Regions from separate parts of the Paradesulfitobacterium aromaticivorans genome, predicted to be linked through region 2. Evidence: riboswitches for the same ligand, from Rfam matches in the RefSeq annotation. Region 2 holds a riboswitch; each other region holds the start of a gene.

Region 1 (7,052 bases), on a different contig from region 2:
TAGAGACAAGTTTTAAGTTGTGATCCTTGTTGAATTCTTCTAAATAGGGAGTGTGCTGAAAGAAGTTAGCGTCAATTTCCCCTTTGTCCACGGCCAGGTTAGGGGTGTTGTAGTCAGTGAAGGTTTGGATTTTAAGGTCGACCCCTTCTTTCGCGAGAATGGGTTTGACGATTTCAAGGATTTCTGCGTGCGGTTTCGGAGTAGCCCCGACTTTGATGACGTTTGCCGCTGCTTGTTGGCCGCACCCGGCGACAATAAGGGAAAGTGCAATCAGACTGATTACGAATAGGGTAAAATAACGGGTTTTGCTTTTTAACATTTGTAATACTCCTCCTAGCGTATTGGAATTAGTATAAATTGTTCATGAGCAATCGCTCAATCTTTTATTTCAAGCTTCTTTTCACATGGGCCCATATGTTCAGAGAAGCCAATAGGAATATTAAGAAAAAGGTCTTTCAATTTTGTCAATATAGACGAAAGAATTTATCTAACCTGAGTGCGATACTTTGCGTGCCAGCTTCATGCCTAAGGATTGAATGACCTGCACGATAACGACTAAAATCGCAACGGTAATAATCATGATATCCGTGCGAAAACGGTTATAGCCCCACTGAATGGCGACATCTCCGATTCCGCCCCCGCCGACGGTTCCGGCCATGGCGGTATAGCCGATGATGCTGATCGTGGTAATTGCCACGCCAAGGATGAGAGAAGCTTTAGCTTCCGGGATCAGGACTTTTCGGATGAGCTGCCAAGGGGATGCTCCCATCGAGAGCGCAGCTTCAATGACACCATAAGGCACTTCTTTCAGTGAACTTTCCACAATTCGGGCAACAAACGGCGCTGCTGCGACCACCAGCGGGACAATGGCTGCCGTGGTGCCGATGGAAGAGCCTACGAGTGCCCGGGTGAGGGGCATAAGGGCGACCAATAAGATAATAAAAGGTGCAGAGCGCAGAATGTTGATAATCGTGCCCAGAACCGTTTCAACCCAGGGATTTGGCAAAATGTGCCCCGGGGAGGTGACTACGAGCAAGACTCCCAGAGGCAGCCCCAAGGCATAAGCAAGTACTGTCGAGACGATGACCATATAGATGGTCTGACCCAAAGCCAGCGGTATGAGCTGCAATATAAATTCCCAGTAAGATGGGTCAAAGAGCATGGATAGTTCAAAGTGCACGCTGGATCACCTCCACTTGCAATTCACGCTTTGACAGGTAAGCATGGGCTTTTTCCAATTGGTCAGGTGTTCCTTGGAGTTCCAACGTGAGCGTGCCAAACAAGGTAGAGCGCAAGTGGTCAATGCTGCCGTAAAGGATGTTTGCTTGCACCGCGCAAGTTCGGACCAGGTCAGTGATCACAGGGTCGGCAACGCGTGCGCCCAGAAAATTAAGGCGGACGATCTCAGAATCGCGGTGGGCAGCGAGATCGCGCAGAAGCTCGGGTGGAAGTTCGTTGGGAAAAACGGTTGAAATAAAATCTTTAGCGATAACTGACTGAGGATTGACAAACACCGACTCGACCGGGCCGTGTTCCACAATCTGAGCTTCATGAATAACCGCCACGTCCGAACAGATTTCTTTAATAACCTTCATTTCATGCGTAATAATTACGATAGTTAAGCCTAAGGTCTGGTTAATTTCTTTCAAAAGATTGAGGATGGACAGGGTTGTTTGCGGGTCTAAAGCAGAAGTCGCTTCATCGGAAAGTAAGACTTGCGGTTGGGTAGCCAAGGCACGGGCGATGCCGACCCGCTGTTTTTGCCCGCCGCTTAACTGAGGAGGGTAGGTGTTGGCCTTTTCCTTCAATCCCACCAAAGGCAGAAGTTCGTTAACCCGGGTAACTATCTCTTCTTTGGGAAACCCGGCAATTTCGAGAGGGAAGGCGATGTTTTCCGCGACCGTGCGCGACTGCAGGAGATGGAAGTGCTGAAAGATCATGCCGATCTTCTGCCTGGCTGAGCGTAGTTCTCTATCAGACAATTGGGTGAGGTCCTGTCCCTGAACAAGAACCCGGCCACTGCTCGGTTTTTCTAAAAGATTAAGGCAGCGCACAAGCGTACTCTTGCCCGCACCGCTTAAACCAATGATGCCGTAAATAGCGCCCTGTGGAATATGCAGGGATATGTTTTCCAAGGCTTTAACCTTGCCTTGAGCAGAGGAATACTCTTTGGTTAGATTCTCAACCCGGATCATGTAACGTGCCTCCCTAATAGCTCTTGTCGATGACTCTCATCTTAAGTTAAGAGACTATCTCTTAGTTTTTCCGGCAAATAAAAAACTTCGCGAGGAAAACACGCGAAGCGACTCTCGGTTCTCCTCTCATCTCCCAGATTGCCTGCAGGAGTTAGCACCGTGCATTAGCTGCCGGTTGCCGGGTTTCATCGGGCCAGTCCCTCCACCTACTCTGGATAAGAGTCAAGATCATGTTAAATTATGGGGTTATCTTAGCAAATTAATGCAAGAATTGCAAGAGGGAAAATTATGACAAAAATGAAAATGATATGACATAATTAGAAGTACTTTCAAAAACATTGATGTTTGCAATCGCTTTTGCGACTCTTGTCGTATTAATACTTAAAGGAATGGACAAGAGCAAGTAGCCCATCCCTAACCCGAAAATCTTTGCAAGCGGAATCCTGAAATCTGTGCTAAGGGATTGACCCGAGCCCCTACGGATGCTAAAATAGTCACAAGTTCATACGTATTCGGACAAGTGATTCCTTCTTGAACTGAGGAGTCATAAAAGGGAAGCCGGTGTGAATCCGGCGCGGTCCCGCCACTGTAAAAGGGGAGTCTTCTGCCATACCCACTGGGGAAACCTGGGAAGGGGCAGAAGGTGAGGAGCCTAAGCCAGGAAACCTGCTTGTCCGCAAAGAACACTTTACCCACGATGGATGGGAGGTGCGTGTTGAAGCAGCATACCTCCGCCTCTGGTGGAGGTTTTTCTGTTGTAGAAAACTTACATAAGCTTCCTGAGGGGAGCATGCAGATTGTCTTGTCCAGCGGGATTTGCTCTCAAAAATGCGGATGCGACTTGAGAGCGGAAGTGAACGCTGTTTCTAAGATGACCACACATTGCCGTGACTCTAAGCTACTGTACTAGGATGTTTGGAGCATGGCAGTGTCGGTTGTCTTTTTTAATTATGGAGGAGTAGAAAGATGCATATTGCAGAAGGAATGCTCCCGGTCGTACCGGCAGTTCTCTATGGTGCAGGTGCCGTTATTATGGCTGCCGCCGGGGTCAAAAGTCTAACTGAAAAAAGCAAAGAGATTCCCATGATGAAGCAACTGACAGGGGTAATGACCGCAGGGATCTTCCTGGTCTCATTGCTGCCGGTGCCCGTACCGATAACCGGTACCAGTTCCCATCCGGGCGGAACTCCGCTGGGAGCAATTTTGCTAGGGCCATGGATTACGTCCTTAGTTAGTATGATCGCGCTTTTATTTCAGGCTCTCTTTTTTGCCCATGGCGGTCTGACAACCTTAGGGGCCAATACCCTGACCATGGGAGCGTTCGGGGGGCTGACAGGCTGGCTAATCTTTTGGATGCTGCGCAGAATGAAAGCGAATCTTTTTTGGTCAGGACTCGCTGCCGGAGTGATAGGGGATATTGCCATCTATATAGGTACTTCGATCCAGTTGGCTCTCGCTATTCACGGGCAGCATCTGGTGAGTGAAGTGTTTATCGCGATCTTTGGCGCATTCCTGCCCACTCAGGCTCCGCTGGCGATCGTAGAAGGGCTGTTCACAGGCTTTATCCTCAAGTATATTGCCGAACGCCGCCCAGACATCCTGGTGATGCTTAAAGTGATTCGGGCGCAAGAGATCCGGTCGCAGGGGTCTGAGCTAACCAAGTATGTGGCCAAGGGGGCTGAAAAATAATGGGAAAATCAGGGAAATGGCTTGTGGCTATCGTGTTTTTAGCGTTGCTGGTATATGTCGGAACAAGCTCTATGTCTATGCCCGGTGCAGATGAGAAGGTCGGAGAAGTGGCTGCCAAATATGCTGCGGAAATAGGGGTCAAGGAGCGCCCGCCCCTTATTAATACAGACAAAGGGGATTTGTTGTTGTTTGTATTTGCTGCCGGGGGAGCGGTAGCCGGGTTTTATCTGGGCTATCAATGGCGTGGCTTTTTTGGCAAGAAGAATAGCCGCGAGAGCGATCTTAAAGCCAATTCGAATCATATGTATAGCGCCGATGCGGAGATGAGGTCCAAATGAGCGCCCATCATCTGACACTGGAGATTCCGCAGACCGTATTGACCAGGATTGACGGCAGGGTAAAACTGCTCTTGTCGGTATGCGGCTTAATGGCAGCAGTAAGCACTAAGACTTGGCAGCTTCCGGCATATTTTGGGCTAACAAGCCTGGCTTTGCTCTTGGGAGCGGGTGTACCCGTGCGCCTTGTGGCCCTTCGCCTGCGTCCGGTGGTATTGATCGCGGTCTTGCTTTGGCTAACGCAGATTTTCCTCAGCGGTCAGACCCCTGCTTTTCATTGGGAACTGGGCTGGGTGCATCTGACCGGATATGAAGAAGGGTTGATTCAGGGACGTTTATTTGCGGTGCGTGTTTTGGGCGGGATGAGTGTCATGCTCTTGCTCACGCTCTCCACCAGTGTGCAGGAATGGGTAAGTGCCCTCGCCTGGTTCAAAGTTCCTGCGACAGTCATTGAAATTATGACTTTGAGCTATTCCTCTCTGTTTGTACTGATGGAAGAACTGGACCGCCTGCAAAAAGCACAGCACATGCGCCTGGGTTATGGCACTTGGTGGCGCACAGTGCAGACGACCTCTGCGATCGGTGGCGTTCTGTTCCTGCGGGTTTTTGAGCGTAGTAGGCGCTTGTGGGAGGCTATGCTTTGCCGGGGATATGAAGGGGAAATGCGGGTTAATTACCTGCGCACGGTTCGAAGAGGGGATATTGTGCTTGCAGTGGCGGGCCTTTCCATCATTATTTTTGCCTGGCTCATGGCTCGCTGAAATAGGTGTTTCGTTGTGGCAACTAATCTGCTATCTGAATGAAGGGGATGCGACCGTGGAGGATAACGAGAGAGCTATTACCGAACCGATATTAGAGGCTCGAACCCTCAGCTTTGCCTACCCAGGCGGGGAGGAAGTCTTGCACAGTATTGATTTTGCTGTCGCTGCCGGGGAATGTGTGGCCTTGCTTGGGGCTAACGGATGTGGTAAAACGACACTCTTTCAGCAGTTTAACGGATTGCTTAAGCCGAATTCGGGCCATGTTTTGCTCAGAGGACAGGAGTTAAGCCGCTGGCCCAAGAAGGAAGTATTCGCGCGGGTGGGGCTTGTCTTTCAGGATCCGAATGACCAGCTCTTCGCAGCCACGGTGTATGAAGATGTTTCCTATGGGCCTGTTAATCTTGGCCTGCCTCAAGCAACGGTTGCGGGCAGAGTGGAGCTTGCGCTTGGGCAAGTGGGGATGTGGGAATATCGCAAGCGCAGTCTGCATCAGCTAAGTTACGGGCAAAAGAAGCGTGTTGCCATTGCCGGGATTTTAGCGATGCAACCGGAAATAATGATCCTTGATGAACCTACGGCAGGCCTGGACCCGCGCACAGCGACGGCGCTCATGCGTTTGCTTAAGGACTTGCAGCAAGAACATAAGCTGACAATTATCTTGTCTACGCACGAAGTGGATATCGTGCCAATTTATTGTGACCGGGCCTACCTCATGCAGGCCGGGCGCATCATTAAGCAGGGGACACCTGCGCAAGTATTCGGGGATCCAGAGTTAATCAGGGAGAGTTTTCTGCGCCTGCCGCGGATTGCGCATTTGTGGGAGGTGCTTGCTAAACGGGAAGGTTTTCCCGCAGGGGAATTCCCTTTGACTATTCGGGAAGCACGCCAGGTGTTCAGTGCGCTTAAGGAGGGGGTTAAGCCTTAATGATTTTTCTTGTGGGAGAAACGGCAGCCGCGCGCGAGCTCGGGGAGCGATTGCTCGCTCAAGGTATTCCCAGCCTTAAAATTGAGACTCATAACGACAAGTTTAGATTGCTTGCACCTCAGGGTAAGCGGGACGGGGATCTGGCAGAATTACTCAGTTGGATTCCGTCTTTTGACTGTACCGTCATCCTTGATGCCAGTCACCCATCCTGCAGTGCCAGGTTCGGGAAAGTAAGGGAATACTGCGAGCAGCAGGGCATTCCCTTTCTTAGGTTAGACAGACCGGAAACAGTGATCCCGGCGAATCCTTTGATACATACGGTCGGAAGCTGGGAACAGGCCTTGGACAAACTGGGAGAGCGTGTTCTGGCCTTGAACAAAGCAGGACCGGAACGCAAGGTTTTAAGCGGAGCAAGTAAAGATCTTGTAACAGTCTTTGTCACAACGGGAAGCCACCAGATTGACAGCCTCGTTCAGAGTCCGTTTGCTTCGAAGGCACGCTTCGTTGTCCGGGTACTACCGGAAGGGCGGCTGGTTCAGAAGTGCCAGGATTTGGGGATTGCCCCCAGAGATATCGTGGCTATGCAAGGGCCGTTTTCCAAAGAACTTAACCGCATGCTGTTTAAGTTTTATGGAGCGGACATAGTCTTTACCCGTGACAGCGGTCCGGCTGGGGGGACAGACACGAAAATCTCCGCAGCCTTGGCGCTGGGTCTTGAGGTTGTGGTCCTCAAGCGGGCCGCCATGAAGCAGGGGTTGACAGCGCACAGTGTGAAGGAAGTGCTAGAGTGGGTTAAAGAAGATGTGCGGTGAAGGATTCTGTATACGACTTTTGGCAGGGGTTGACTCAAAAGCAATTCCCCTCCGATCACACCAGAACGTATTTCAATGCTCTGGTTTTTTGTTTTGCTTATAGTAATTGTTTTTTTGGTAGGAATATAAAGGAAACATGTGGAATGTTAGATTAATGTGGTTTGGACGCGTCTGGAACGTAGGACGTTAGGTGACATGGATCATTGGGGGTCAGGACCGATTTTCTCTGCCTCAATAAGTTAAAAGAGGAAGGGAGTAATAAGCAAATGGCAACAATCAAGTTAGGCTTAATTACAAAAAGTCGCTCGGTATTTGATACTTTTTTAGCTCAAATT
Region 2 (7,052 bases):
CTTGGGATAAGCTGAAGGAGATCGATTGGGGCACTGTGCTCTTGATGGGTGCCACGCTCTCCCTTGCTTCCGCCATTAATAAATCGGGTGCAGCTGAATTATTGGCTGGGAAATTATTAGCTTTTCCGGGAGTTGAGGCTGGGCTTTCCCTGCCGCTTCTAACCGTGGGCATCTTAGCGCTCTTGACCCACGTTTATCATTTGGGAGTATCGAATGTATCGACGGTAGTTCTGACTCTTACCCCAGTGATCTTGCAAATTGCCCTTAAGTTAGGGATAAATCCCCTGTTGGCAGCCGTGACTATTAACATCTCTGCTATGTTTGGGTTTTTACTGGTAGTGGAAACATTACCCGGAGTTATTACTTATGCCACGGGCGTTTACTCCCCCCAAGACTTGATGAAAGTTGGCTTCTGGCTTACTTTGGCTTCAATCATTGTGGTTATCTTAACTGCGATGTTGTGGTGGCCCTTAATCGGCCTTAGCTGATTTGGAAGGCTGTGAGAGAATACTAAGTGTCGGATATTTCCATGCAAAATTAACGTGATTTAGAACCAGGATCTATCTTAATGAAAGGATGAGGAGATTGTTTACACCTTCGGCAGAGGAGCTGGAAAAACGTTTGAAAATTCTGCAACAACACTTGCAAAGAGAGGAAATTACCGGTGCCTTAATTTTGGCCAATGTGAATTTGTATTATTATACCGGTTTAATCGAACCGGCATGTTTCTTTGTCCCGGCAGCAGGACATGCGGTCTATCTCAGCCGCAAACGCGGACCCTTGGCGACAGATTTGCCGTGGCCGGTGCGCAGATTTAAGCGGTGGGGCGACATCATCGAAGTGCTGCAAGAATTCAATTACCCTGCTCCCGGAAAGCTGGGGCTCGAGTATGAGAAAATACCGGCTAGTGTGTATTTAAAGCTTAAGGAAATAGGTTTGGAATTCTCGGATGTTACGCTCCTGATCAGGAACCAGCGCGCAGTGAAATCCGAATGGGAAAGGTCTGTTTTACGGGAGACAGCCGCCAAAGACAAAGTTTTGTGGGAGATGGTTCCGGAACTCTTACAGAATGCACAGACTGACCAAGAATTGGCCGGGATGTTTGAAGGGGAGGCTAGGCGTCGGGGGCATTTAGGAATTTTTCGTTTGCATGGATTTAACCAGGAAATGTCATGCACTTGTATCTTGGTCGATGAAAAAGGGAATGTTCCCAGTTCATATGATGCTCCTTTATCTGGAGCAGGGGTGAGCCCGGCTTTTCCGTTTGGACCGTCAGGTGCCAAGCTTGAGCAGGGAAAACCGATACTGATTGATTTTGGCGGTTGTTATTTCGGATATGTCGTTGACCAGACAAGAATTTTTATGTTTAATTCTGTTCCGCCTGAAGTGAAAAAAGCATACGATACGGCCATTCATATCCTTAAAGACTTGGAGAAAATGGCTAAACCCGGAGTAGTGTGCGGCGAGCTTTATGATCATGCGCACAAGATCGCTTCAGAGTCGGGGATTCCAGGATTCATGGGTTCCCACGGGGGAGTCTCTTTTATTGGACATGGGGTAGGGTTGGAGATTGACGAACTTCCGGTTCTGGCTCGCGGATCACAGCAACGGTTGCAAGCAGGCATGGTATTGGCTATTGAACCTAAGTTTACCCTACCAGGCATTGGAGCGGTTGGGCTTGAGACTTCGTATGAGGTAACACAGAATGGTCTCGTCAGTTTATCTACCCTTACGGATGAGCTGGTAGTAGTAGAGAAGTAAGTAATGCTTGTGATATGTTTGAACATTTTATACAAGCGGTATTATAGGAAAATGATGTTGACAGATCATGGTCAGGCATTCAGTAAAAAAGTTATGTGAAAAAGATTATTGACAGAATCTGTCCTGCCTGCTACACTTATATTCTCATCTTTGACAGTTAAAAACTATAAAAAGCTTGAAAGCCCTGTATTTGCAAGGTGTTCAAGCTTTTTTTGTATTTTAAAAAAGTGAGTAATTTTTTTATTTCTTAGTCGTGCTTAGAATTTTTTTCATCTGTGTCTTTTTTATAATCTCGAAATCTGTTCGAAAGCAGAAAGATTCATGCAGAGCATCTGTAAAATCAGTTCTTGTGTAGGTCGGTATATATCCCTCGCCCTTGATCTCATAGAAATTCATTTCTCTCAATCCGTTGACGATTTCACTGCATGTAAACTTATTTCCTAGTTTCTTTTCCAATAATCGATAAATGATGAGGGCCATAAAGCAGGTAGTAAAATGTGCTTTAATTCTATCTTCGCGACTTAAGTACACTGGTCGGGCTTTAAACTCGCTTTTCATGATCCGGAAACATTCTTCAATCTCCCAGCGCCGCTGGTTAATTCGGATGATTTCCTGAGCACTACCTTCGAGGTTCGTGCAAACGGCATAAAATCCGTCATAGGCTTCTTCGGCAACGATGGTTTCGTTATTTAAGGCATAGAGTTCATTGTCGGCTATTTCGCCATCAGACGTACAGCTGGTTTTCTTGATAAAACGTTTATAGTCGTTCTGATTGCTTTTTGAAATTTTAGTCGGATTCGAATCAAGTAATTTCTGAGCACGTTCGATTTGTGAATTACGAATTTGACGTTGATAGTTTTTATACTTGATGGAGTAAGTGACAATAAGTTTTTGTTCTAGGCCATTTTCTTTAATCCAGCGTTCTTTGAAGAAGCATTTGTCTTTATAGGTTTCCTCGTCAAGCTGGGCGATATCATAAGTTTTATCATGATCTGCAAGATGCCAGTCTTTTGAATCAAGAGACCATTCTTTTAAATGCTTTTTTAGTTTTTTAATCGATTGGGTCGTGATAAATGCGCGTTCGCCTTCGTTGTTGAACCTTCTGTTCTTTTCAGAAGCCAGTCCGGCATCTGTACAGACAACAAATTTGGAAAGTTTAAAATCGGAAAGTATTTTTTGCTCTAAGGGTTTAAGCGTAATCTGTTCATTCGTGTTGCCGCTGTTGAGATTAAAAGCAAGAGGAATACCGTCTCCATCCATGAACAGACCCATTTGGATGATAGGGTTCGGTCGGTGTTCTTTTGAAGCGCCATACTGTTTAAGGCCTTCTTCTTGCTCGATTTCAAAGAAATAATTGGTACAGTCATAATAGAGAATACCCGTGTTTCTCTTTGAAATTTTGAGGCTGTTGCTATAAAGAGAAGACTGAATGAAGTCCATTTCTTTGGAAATGACTTCAAGTGCTCTGTACACATGCTGCAATTCAAAGTCAGTTTGTTCAATGAACTTTGAGGAATGCTTGTAGGTAGCGAGTTTGGAAGAAGGAAAAAGGATCCGTCCGTAAAGGAGCCGTGACAGTATAGCATTCAGATCAAAAAAGAACTTATACTTTTTTGATATCTCAGCGGAAACCTTATGAAGATTGAGTTCGTGATAGATCTGCTGGAGAAAAAGATAACCACCGTTGAAGAAGTGTTGTTGATCCTTGGAGATTACTTTAGATGGAGAGTATTTAACGATGACTTCTCGCGATTGCTCTTTCTCTTTTTTGTTAAGGTCTTCTATGTATGATTTAGCCCATTCAATAGGATCTCGCCCATTTAGTTTTTGCTGTAATTCAGCAAGCGTCCCTAACTTTTCAACAACTTTTGTGGAACGCCTACCGTTCTCGTAAATAGATTGTATGACATAAAGCGAAGTAGCATTTTTAGACTTGGATATACTAAGTCGCATAGTAACAATCTCCTCCAATCCCTTACATTATAACACATTACGCTAAATTACGCACTAAGGATTGGAGAAAATTTGACATTTTTCCAATAAAAAAAGCCCTGTTTTCAAGGCTTGTAGAAATTTCTATATAAGCGCAAGTGTCAAAGACCCGAGATTATTGACAGAATCTGTCCTGCCTGCTACACTTATATTTATCAAACTTCATATTTATATGATACTCTTATCCGGAGTGGTGGAGGGACTGGCCCAATGAAACCCGGCAACCCGCTCGGTAGCGAGGCTATTAGTATAGTCAAGCTGCAAAGCACGGTGCTAATTCCTGCAGGAGAAATTTCTTCTGACAGATAAGAGGAGCGGCAAAGTGTATTTGCATGCCTCTTCTGTCAGGGAAGGGGCTTGTTTAATGTCCGGGAGAGTATAACAGGATGGAGGGGGGCTGCAATTATGAGTGTTGAAAAAACTTACGCCGAAATTAATGCCAAAATTAAAGCAGGAAAAGCAGTTGTTGTAACTGCAGAGGAACTTATCGGGCTCGTTCAGGAAAAAGGGTTAAGCGCGGCAGCCAAGGAGGTCGATGTTGTAACGACCGGAACCTTTGCTCCAATGTGCTCATCCGGGGCCTTTCTAAATTTTGGGCATACCAAACCAAGGATGAAAATGCAGAAGGTGTGGCTTAACGGCGTTCCTGCGTACGGCGGGATAGCTGCCGTAGATGCCTACCTCGGGGCTGCGGAATTACCTGATGATGACCCACTTAACAGCAATTATCCGGGTGAATTCCGCTATGGCGGGGGACATGTAATCCAGGATTTAGTTGCACGCAAGCCTGTGAAATTAAAAGCACTGGCTTATGGTACAGACTGCTATCCGCGGCACGAGTTTGAAACCACTATTACTTTGGATGAGATCAATGAAGCGATCCTCTTCAACCCGCGCAATGCTTATCAAAATTACAATTGTGCAGTTAATTTAACGTCGAAGATTGCTTATACCTATATGGGGATGCTTAAGCCTAACTTAGGTAATGCGCATTACTCCACTTCTGGCCAGCTAAGCCCGCTGCTTAAAGACCCGCACTTCAAAACGATCGGGATCGGTACGAAAATCTTTCTGGGTGGCGCTACGGGTTATGTTGCTTGGCATGGCACCCAGCATTTTCCTTCTATCCAAAACCTGGAAGGGAAAGATTTGGGACCGGCAGGGGGAACTCTGGCCGTAATCGGGGATTTGAAGCAAATGAACCCGCGCTGGCTTGTTGGTACGAGCTATATCGGGTATGGTGCAACTTTGAGTGTGGGTATCGGGGTGCCCATTCCGATTCTCAATGAGGAGATAGCCAAATATGCAGCCGCAACTGACCAAGAGTTGTTTGCGCCAGTTGTTGACTATGGGGAAGCTTATCCTTCTCGGACCCCGGGAAATCTGGGCTATGTCAGTTATGCCCAATTAAAATCCGGCAAAATCACCGTTAATGGCAAAGAAATTCCCACGGCACCACTTTCTAGCATTCCCAGGGCCCGGGAAATTGCTTCCACGCTCAAAGATTGGATTAATAATGGAGATTTTCAGCTCACAGAACCGGTGAAATTACTTCCGTCACCTGCTGATGCTCCGGCGGCCAATGTGCTAAGAGGGTAGTAACCACCTTCAGCCTTTGCTAAAAGGGACTATAGGGAGTCAGTACTCAAAGATTTATGTTGATAGTCAGTTGTTCGATCAAGAGAGTAAAACCGGATGAGAAAAAGGAGAGGAGAGGTTATATGTCTCCCAAGAGAATAGTATTGCGTTTCGGTACAGATATTTCAGTTAAACCGATCGTATATCGCTTAGTTAAGGATTATGATTTAGTCGTTAATATTGTCAAAGCTGATGTTAACCCGCAAAAAGAAGGTACAATGGTGCTTGAAGTGATAGGGGATCAGAGTGAGCAAGGGCTCGACTATCTTCGCGAAATTGGGGTATCAGTGCAGGATCTTAATCAAGAGATTATTCGCAATGATGACAAGTGTGTTATGTGTGGGGCTTGTACCGCGATTTGCCCTACGGGAGCCCTATATTTAGAAAGAAATTCCATGGAAGTTAAGTTTGACGGGGATAACTGTGTAGTCTGCCAGCTCTGTGTAAAAGTTTGCCCAATGCGGGCGATGGAGGTCCGGCTCTAATTGGAATACAGAGAACGCACCTATCGTCAACTGCACCGCCAACATGATCTTGTTCATTTTCAAGCGATGGTAAAGGAAACTGACTTGGACATTGGAATCCGCAAAGAATGCTATTCGGCGGCAACGGTACAGTGGGTTGAGAGTGTGGTTAAGGATGTGCGGCAGCCATTGGAGGAATACGTTGCTCTTGATCCCGGTTTTGTGGCTGCCCTTACTCCGTACGCTGTATTAGCGGACGCCCCCCGGATTGCCGTCATGATGGCAGAAGCCGGGAGGCAAGCCGGGGTTGGTCCGATGGCTGCGGTTGCGGGGGCGGTGTCAGAGTTGGTAGGAAAGGCGATAGCTAAACGTTCACGGGATGTGATAGTGGAAAACGGCGGGGATATCTTTCTCCGTACAGGCCGGACACGCTATATCGGAATTTTTGCGGGGGCATCCCCCTTGTCTAATAAGATTGCCCTTGAGATCAAGCCAGAGCACACTCCCTTAGGAATCTGCACTTCTTCCGGCAAAATCGGGCATTCTCTCAGTTTCGGACAGGCTGATGCGGTTGTGATTCTGTCCCCGTCAACTGCCTTGGCTGACGCTGTGGCTACGGCTGCCGGGAATCGCGTTAAGAATGGCTCAGATATGGAAGAAGCCATCGAGTTTGCAGCCGGAATTCATGGGGTTACAGGAGCCTTAATCATTTGGGAAGACAAGCTGGCTGCCTGGGGACAGGTTAAACTAGTTCCGCAAAGTTAGTACCGAAAATTTGGTTCAAGGCTGATCCCTTTCTACTCAAGAGCATAAGAAATGTTACATCTTTATGGACGCTAAGTTAGATCTTACGCCTGAACGTGATAATATTACCGCTCTCATGCACTTCTACTTGATCGGCAGCTTGCATCAGATCAAGCATGCCTACAACTTTTGATACCGCGAGAAACATTTCAAACCCCTGCACCCAGGGGTATATTTTTTTGGCTAAAGTGTAGGGAGTATAGGCATCTTCGCATAGGAAAGGGTAGATTTCGTCCATTCGAGTCGTATAGTTATCGAATACCTCGAACGCTTTTGTGTCGGGGTCGTCAAATACTTCTCCGTGCCCTGGATAGATAATGGATAATCGTAACTGGAGAATGTCTCTTAAGCTTTTAAAGTATTGACGGGAAGTAGACATCCAGTATCCGTTCC
Region 3 (7,052 bases), on a different contig from region 2:
GCTTTGTGCAGCCTCAGCCCAGGCTTGTTCCAGACGATCGCGCGTTTCATTGACAACCTGTCCCCAAGCTGGGCGTTCCTCCGGGCTCAGAGTCCCCATCTGTTTGAGCATGGCCGTCAGGCTTCCCTTTTTTCCCAACACCCGCACTTTTATATCCTGTAACTCCTCAAGAGACCCTGCTTTCGCTAGTTCAGCCAGAGCTTGTCCCTCAATCCGGCTAACTTCCTCTTTCAAATCGACTCACCCTTCCCAGACATAAGCTGTTTTTCTTAAACATATTAAAAAAAATCCCATCCCCAAAGGGACGAGATCTTACCCGCGGTACCACCCTGATTCGGCACAAAGCCACGCTTTCCCTCCGTTAACGGCAGAGCATCCGGGCTTATCTACATTATCAATAAGCCACTCTCAGGCGAACTTTAACCTCGCACAGCGAGGAGGATACTTTCTGGGCTGGCTTCCAGTCTCCGGCCATTCCCTCCCTGAAAGAAAGCTCTCCTTTTAACCTGATCATCGTTTTAGCCTATTTTTACAGGGTTTTATTAATCACTTGCTCAAACCCACTTAGGTCATTCAAAAAATGCCGGTAAAGCAAATAGGCATCAGGGGAACCGGTTACCTCGAAAACTTTCCACAACCAATCAGTAGGTGACATCGGAGAACCACCTTTCTCGGCTTGGACTTTCTGAACCGTTTCATCCCGATTATAGCACACTTAATTTACTTTTTACAAGAAATCCCTCTGGCGCACGGTCTCATAGAGCAAAATCGCGGTCGCAACCGCAGCGTTCAGGGACTCCACCTGGTTGAACATAGGTATCGCCACTCTCTCCGCGGCAGCGGAGCGGAATATCTCGTGCGGGCCATTACCCTCATTTCCGATCACTAAAGCTAAAGGGGGCTTTAACAGCCCGGTGCTGTAAGGAGGAGTCCCTTCAACATCAGCCAGGACTAAACGCAGCGAGTTGGCCCGGCAGAAATTTAGAATCTCGTTCGGTTCTTGATTACAAAGAATCTTTAGGGAAAAAACCGCCCCCATCGTACTGCGCAAGACCTTGTCATTATAGAGATCGACCGTCCCTTTAGTAAGACAAACATCCTGTACTCCTGCTGCCAGGGCTGTGCGCAGAATCGTCCCCAAGTTGCCCGGGTCCTGAATTCCGTCTAGGATTAAAAGCACCGTATCCGGGCCCGGTTTGACAGCGGCCCAGCCATACTGCGGCTGTTTCACCACAGCCAACAGCCCTTGGGGCTCCACGGTCAAGCTCAGTTTGCGCACGACCCGCTCATCCACTTCCTCCACGGGAATCCGGCGGCGTGCAAGCTCAGCTAACAGAGGCTCCCACTCCCGCTGCTTCCTCTCCGGCACCAGGAACACCTGGGTGATGGCAGCCCCCCTGCGCAAGGCTTCTTCCAGGAAGCGCCGTCCCTCGATCATAAACTCCCCAGCCTGCTCCCGACCTTTGCGTCGCTGCAAAGAAACCACGTGTTTAACCAGGGTGTTGTGTAATGATGTGAGCATCTAAACTCACCCCTATACAGATATGGAAAAAGGATGCCTGAGCATCCTATTCCCTAACTATTTACTGATTAACAGCAGCCTTGGCAGTGTTCACCAATTGCGCAAAGGCAGCGGCATCATTGATGGCCAGCTCAGCTAACATCTTGCGGTTGACAACCACTCCCGCTTTCTTGAGGCCGTTGATCATGCGGCTATAGGACATCCCATTCAAGCGGGCACCGGCATTAATCCGGGCAATCCACAGCTTGCGGAAATCTCCCTTTTTATCTTTACGGTGCACATATGCATAGGCTAAAGACTTAAGAACTTGTTCATTCGCCGGGCGGAAAAGCTTGCTTTTTGCACCGCGGTAACCTTTGGCTAATTTTAATATTTTCTTATGGCGCTGATGCTTCGTAACCCCTCTTTTAACTCGGGCCATAGCGAAGACCTCCTTAATAACTGTTTCTTTTTATTTACTGATTCTAGTTCATAACTTCAATCTTAAAGATAGGCAATCAAGCGCTCAACCCGTTTGGCATCGGATTTAGCCATAACGCCGGATTTACGCAGATTACGCTTGCGTTTGGGCGACTTTTTCTCCAGAATATGACTGGTGAAGGCATGATAGCGCACAATTTTTCCTGTCCCGGTCTTCTTGAAGCGTTTGGCGGCACCGCGATGTGTTTTCATTTTAGGCATGTTGGGATATCCCCCTCTCAGTTAGTCATGTTTAACAGGAGTCAGAATCATAATCATATTGCGGCCTTCAAGCTTGGGTTCACGCTCTATATTTGCCTCTACTTTTACAAACTCAGCAAGACGCAGGCATAATTTCTTTCCTAAGTCCGGATGAGTAATCTCCCGCCCCCGGAACATAATCGTAACTTTAACTTTGTCTCCATCGTTCAAAAAGCGTTGGGCATTGCGTGCTTTCGTTTCGAAATCATGATCTTCAATATTAGGGCGCAGTTTAACCTCTTTGATCTCGGTCACTTTATGCTTTTTGCGAGCCTCTTTGTCCTTTTTAGACTGTTCATACTTGAACTTGCCATAGTCCATCAGCTTGCACACAGGAGGTTTCGCTGTCGGCGCAATTTCCACCAAGTCTAAAGATTTCTCGTGAGCAATTTGCAGAGCATCACGCCCTGACAGAATCCCGAGTTGCTCGCCTTCCTCTCCAACCAGGCGCACTTCCCGGGCCCGGATTTCTTCATTAATCCGTAAATCCTTGCTAATAATTAGCCACCTCCAAATAATTTTTTCCCTAACACCAGCACAATAAAAAGACGGGCATAAGCCACCCGTCTCCCAAATGAGCAAAAATAAACTAGCTCAGATTGCGAAGATACCTCATCGACTTCAGCCATGAGGTGAGAAGCGGATGGCTTCTACTTGACTAAAAGATATTATACCTTTGAAACTACGGTGTGTCAACATTTAAAGGAAAAACTCCATGTTTGCTTGTTTTATAGATTATAAGACCTTGAATCCCTTAAGACTCCTCCAACTCATAAGGTGTTTCCTGGTACACAAAGTAATTAAGCCAGTTGGCAAACAGCAGATTCGCATGGGAGCGCCACTTATGCACCGGGATTTGAGCGGGATCATCCTGCGGAAAATAGTTCTTAGGAATCTTGATAGAAAGCCCTTTGGCCCGATCCCGCTCGTACTCGTCTTTCAGAGTATTAAGGTCGTACTCCGAGTGCCCTGTGACAAAGATTTGGCGGCCATCAGCGGCCGCAGCCATATAGACTCCGGCCTCATCCGATTCTGCCCAGATCTCCAAATCCGGCACTTTTTCCAGATCCTCACGCCGCACCTCCGAATGACGTGAATGGGGCGCAAAAAATTCATCATCAAATCCGCGCAGCAGTTTTAAGGCACTCGGACCGGTCTTATAAATTTTATGCGGGAAAACTCCAAACATTTTCTCGGGCAGGGGATGTTTGGGCACGCCATAATGATGGTACAGACCGGCCTGCGCCCCCCAACAGATGTGGAGCGTAGAAGTCACATTGGTGCGGGTCCAGTCCATTATTTCCTTGAGTTCCGGCCAGTAAGTCACTTCTTCAAACTCCAGTTGCTCAACCGGGGCACCGGTAATAATCAAACCGTCAAATTTACGCCGCTTCACGACGCTGAACGTGGTGTAGAAAGTGTCCAGGTATTCTTGCGCCGTGTTTTTAGGAGTATGGCTCTCCAAGTGCAGAAGGGTAATCTCCACTTGCAAGGGAGAGTTGCTTAAAAGCCTGAGAATCTGAGTTTCGGTAACATCTTTGTGCGGCATAAGGTTCAGAATAGCTATTTTTAAGGGCCGGATGTCCTGGTGATAGGCTCTGGTTTCAGCCATGACGAAGACATTCTCTGAATTTAGGATCTCCATTGCCGGCAAGTGATCCGGAATCTTTATCGGCATATGCTATCACTCCTTGTTGCTTCCTGGGACGCCGACTTTAGCATACGAACAATGGCCTGCGAACGGTGCGTGACCTAGGCGACCGATATCCGTGCAGAGGCCGCGGCCCTACTTCTGGCTGGCACTAAGAGCAGTATCAAGATCTTCGAGCAGGTCGCCAATTGTCTCTAACCCGATGGAGAGGCGAATCATATCCGGGCTCACTCCGGCCTGGAGCTGGGACTCCTCATCAAGCTGCTGGTGCGTCGTGCTGGCCGGATGAATCACCAGGGATTTGGCATCCCCGACATTCGCCAGGTGGGAGAAAAGCTTCAGACTATTAATAAACTTTTTGCCTTCTTCAAGCCCACCTTTGAGGCCGAAGGTAAGAATCGCTCCCGCGCCCTTGGGCAGGTACTTTTGAGCTAAGGAATAATACGGGCTCTGCTTAAGACCAGGGAAGTTCACCCAGGTTACCAATTCGTGCTGCTCAAGAAATTCGGCCACTCTCCGGGTGTTCTCAACATGGCGCTCCATCCGGAGATTAAGGGTTTCCAATCCTTGTAATAACAAAAAAGCATTGAACGGAGAGATGGCAGCCCCCGTATCCCGCAGGAGCGTTACCCTGGCTTTCACGAGATAAGCCAAGGAGCCAACTGCCTCGGTAAACACTACCCCATGGTAGCTGGGGTCAGGCTCAGACAGCCCCGGGAACTTGCCGTTGTTCCAATCGAACGTCCCGGAATCTACGATTACCCCGCCAATGGATGTACCGTGACCCCCGATGAATTTAGTCGCGGAATGCACTACAATGTCAGCCCCGTGTTCAAATGGCCGGCAGAGGTACGGTGAGGCAAACGTGTTGTCCACGATTAAAGGAATTCCGTGTTCATGAGCAATCGCCGCAATCTTCTCCAAGTCAGCCACATTGATGCGCGGGTTGCCAATCGTCTCAACGTACAGCGCTTTGGTCTTATCATTGATGTTTGCGCGAAACTCCTGCGGGTTGTCAACATCCACAAAACGAACCGTAATTCCTAATCTGGCGAGAGTATTGGCCAGGAGCGTGTACGTGCCCCCGTACAAGGAACTGGAAGCCACAATTTCGTCCCCGGCCCCGGCAATATTAAGGATAGCGTACGTAATTGCCGCCTGACCGGAAGCTGTAGCCAAGGCCCCTGCTCCCCCTTCCAGGAGGGCCACTCTTTGTTCAAACACATCCTGCGTGGGGTTCATAATCCTGGTATAGATGTTGCCCGGTTCTTTCAGCGCAAACAGGTTGGCCGCATGGTCTGTGTCATTAAAGACATAGGATGAAGTCTGATAGATAGGCACCGCCCGGGAATTTGTAGCCGGGTCGGGTTTTTGCCCTCCATGCAGGGCCAGGGTCTCAAAACCAAGTTTTCTTTCTGCTGTCATCTCATTTTCCTCCTTAAATTTGTTTGATAGCTAAGTGCCACTAAGACTTTTACAAAACAAAAGCCTCTTCTGAGAGAAGAGGCAGATCTGCAAACTAAACGCAAATACCGCTCTCATCTCTCAGAACCTTTAGGTTCTGCAGGAATTAGCACCTTGCAGCATGCGCTGCCGGTTGCCGGGCATCATCGGGCCAGTCCCTCCGCCACTCTTGATAAGAGAGAACTATTAAATTTTTCCACTAAACTTTGGATAGACTTAAAACTCCACCTGCAGTAAGTTTCCTTTATACTATGAATAAATTATAATCATTAAATCCCGACTTTGTCAATAGGTTTAATTAATTGAGCTTAGAAAATTTCACTGCTTATTCTCTGCCCTGGCAAGCGCAGCGCTCTTGCTCCTGATTTCCTCCTGAACCAGGGCAATGAAGTCTGCAAGAGGCATCTTCTCTCCCGCATTTCCTTGTCCGTAGCGGCGGACAGCCACGCTCTTTTGTTCTTCTTCCTGATCCCCAACCACCAAAGCAAAGGGGATCTTCTCTGTCTGAGCTTCGCGGACTTTGTAATTGATTTTCTCCCGGCGCTCGTCCACTTCCGCTCGGATATCAAGTTCAAGCAACCTGTCCACAACTGCTTTGGCGTACTCATGGTGCCTTTCACTGATCGGCAGGATGCGTACCTGCACCGGGGCCAGCCATACCGGGAACGCTCCGGCGTACTGCTCAGTAAGCAAAGCGATGAAGCGCTCGATGCTGCCGTAGACGACACGGTGAACCATGACGGGACGATGTTTCTGCCCATCTTCCCCAATATAGGTTAAATCAAATTTCTCCGGCATCTGGAAGTCAAGCTGGATTGTCCCGCATTGCCAGGTGCGGTCTAAGCAGTCCTTAAGGTGAAAATCGATTTTCGGCCCGTAAAAAGCTCCGTCTCCGGGATTAATCTTGTAGTTCATGCCCTTAGCTTCGAGCGCTTCTTTGAGGCCGTTGGTTGCCAGCTCCCATGCTTCATCCGAACCCATAGAATCCTCCGGCCGGGTGGAAAGCTCGACATGATACTCAAAGCCAAATACTTTATAGAAGTAATCTACCAGTTCAATCACCCCGATAACTTCGTCCTTGATCTGCGACGGGAGCATAAAGATGTGGGCATCATCCTGGGTAAAGTTTCGCACCCGTAATAACCCGTGCAAAGCGCCGGAGAGTTCGTGGCGATGCACTAGCCCCAGCTCACCCACGCGCAGGGGCAGATCCCGGTAACTGCGCAACTTCGTCTTGTACATGATCATGCCGCCAGGACAGTTCATAGGCTTAACCGCATAATCCTGGTCATCTATTTGCGTAAAATACATATTCTCCTTATAGTGATCCCAGTGGCCGGACTGTTCCCACAAATTCCGGTTTAAAATAATCGGGGTCTTAATCTCGTGATAACCCCGTTTTTGATGTTCCTTACGCCAGAAATCTTCCAGGGTATTGCGGAGGATCATCCCTTTGGGATGGAAAAAGGGAAAACCCGGCCCCTCGTCATGCAGGCTGAACAAGTCCAACTCCAGCCCCAGCTTGCGGTGGTCGCGCCGTTTAGCCTCTTCCAGCTTAAACAGGTAGTCCTCAAGATCTGAAGCTTTAGCAAAGGTCGTCCCGTAAATCCGCTGGAGCATCTTGTTTTTCTCACTGCCGCGCCAATAGGCACCGGCCAGATTTTGCAGCTTAAAAGCTTTAATCAGGCCGGTAGC

What was found. Region 2 has a riboswitch for S-adenosylmethionine ahead of ACYQ2N_RS20705 (homocysteine biosynthesis protein). Riboswitches for the same ligand answer to the same signal wherever they lie in the genome.
Region 1: it holds a riboswitch for S-adenosylmethionine, as region 2 does, so the genes downstream of both, ACYQ2N_RS02650 (methionine ABC transporter ATP-binding protein) here and ACYQ2N_RS20705 (homocysteine biosynthesis protein) in region 2, are expected to answer to the same signal.
Region 3: it holds a riboswitch for S-adenosylmethionine, as region 2 does, so the genes downstream of both, ACYQ2N_RS09735 (homocysteine synthase) here and ACYQ2N_RS20705 (homocysteine biosynthesis protein) in region 2, are expected to answer to the same signal.

The regions. Positions count from the first base shown of each region.
Region 1 is NZ_BAAHYT010000008.1:55,874-62,925, reverse strand. Features, by position in the region: gene ACYQ2N_RS02660 (MetQ/NlpA family ABC transporter substrate-binding protein) at 1-319, opposite strand, end outside; gene ACYQ2N_RS02655 (methionine ABC transporter permease) at 488-1,162, opposite strand; gene ACYQ2N_RS02650 (methionine ABC transporter ATP-binding protein) at 1,170-2,195, opposite strand; SAM riboswitch class I at 2,319-2,417, opposite strand; cobalamin riboswitch at 2,697-2,883, shown strand; gene ACYQ2N_RS02645 (energy-coupling factor ABC transporter permease) at 3,162-3,884, shown strand; gene ACYQ2N_RS02640 (hypothetical protein) at 3,884-4,222, shown strand; gene cbiQ (cobalt ECF transporter T component CbiQ) at 4,219-4,980, shown strand; gene ACYQ2N_RS02630 (ATP-binding cassette domain-containing protein) at 5,036-5,905, shown strand; gene ACYQ2N_RS02625 (precorrin-6A/cobalt-precorrin-6A reductase) at 5,905-6,717, shown strand; gene ACYQ2N_RS02620 (sigma-54 interaction domain-containing protein) at 6,984-7,052, shown strand, end outside.
Region 2 is NZ_BAAHYT010000011.1:812,852-819,903, forward strand. Features, by position in the region: gene ACYQ2N_RS20690 (SLC13 family permease) at 1-488, shown strand, start outside; gene ACYQ2N_RS20695 (M24 family metallopeptidase) at 586-1,761, shown strand; gene ACYQ2N_RS20700 (IS1634 family transposase) at 2,002-3,714, opposite strand; SAM riboswitch class I at 3,932-4,065, shown strand; gene ACYQ2N_RS20705 (homocysteine biosynthesis protein) at 4,159-5,352, shown strand; gene ACYQ2N_RS20710 (NIL domain-containing protein) at 5,475-5,876, shown strand; gene ACYQ2N_RS20715 (UPF0280 family protein) at 5,877-6,620, shown strand; gene ACYQ2N_RS20720 (MBL fold metallo-hydrolase) at 6,697-7,052, opposite strand, start outside.
Region 3 is NZ_BAAHYT010000010.1:842,004-849,055, forward strand. Features, by position in the region: gene pheS (phenylalanine--tRNA ligase subunit alpha) at 1-234, opposite strand, end outside; gene ACYQ2N_RS09705 (YqzL family protein) at 530-655, opposite strand; gene ACYQ2N_RS09710 (TrmH family RNA methyltransferase) at 728-1,522, opposite strand; gene rplT (50S ribosomal protein L20) at 1,584-1,943, opposite strand; gene rpmI (50S ribosomal protein L35) at 2,006-2,203, opposite strand; gene infC (translation initiation factor IF-3) at 2,225-2,740, opposite strand; gene metA (homoserine O-acetyltransferase MetA) at 2,997-3,920, opposite strand; gene ACYQ2N_RS09735 (homocysteine synthase) at 4,029-5,318, opposite strand; SAM riboswitch class I at 5,429-5,536, opposite strand; gene thrS (threonine--tRNA ligase) at 5,676-7,052, opposite strand, start outside.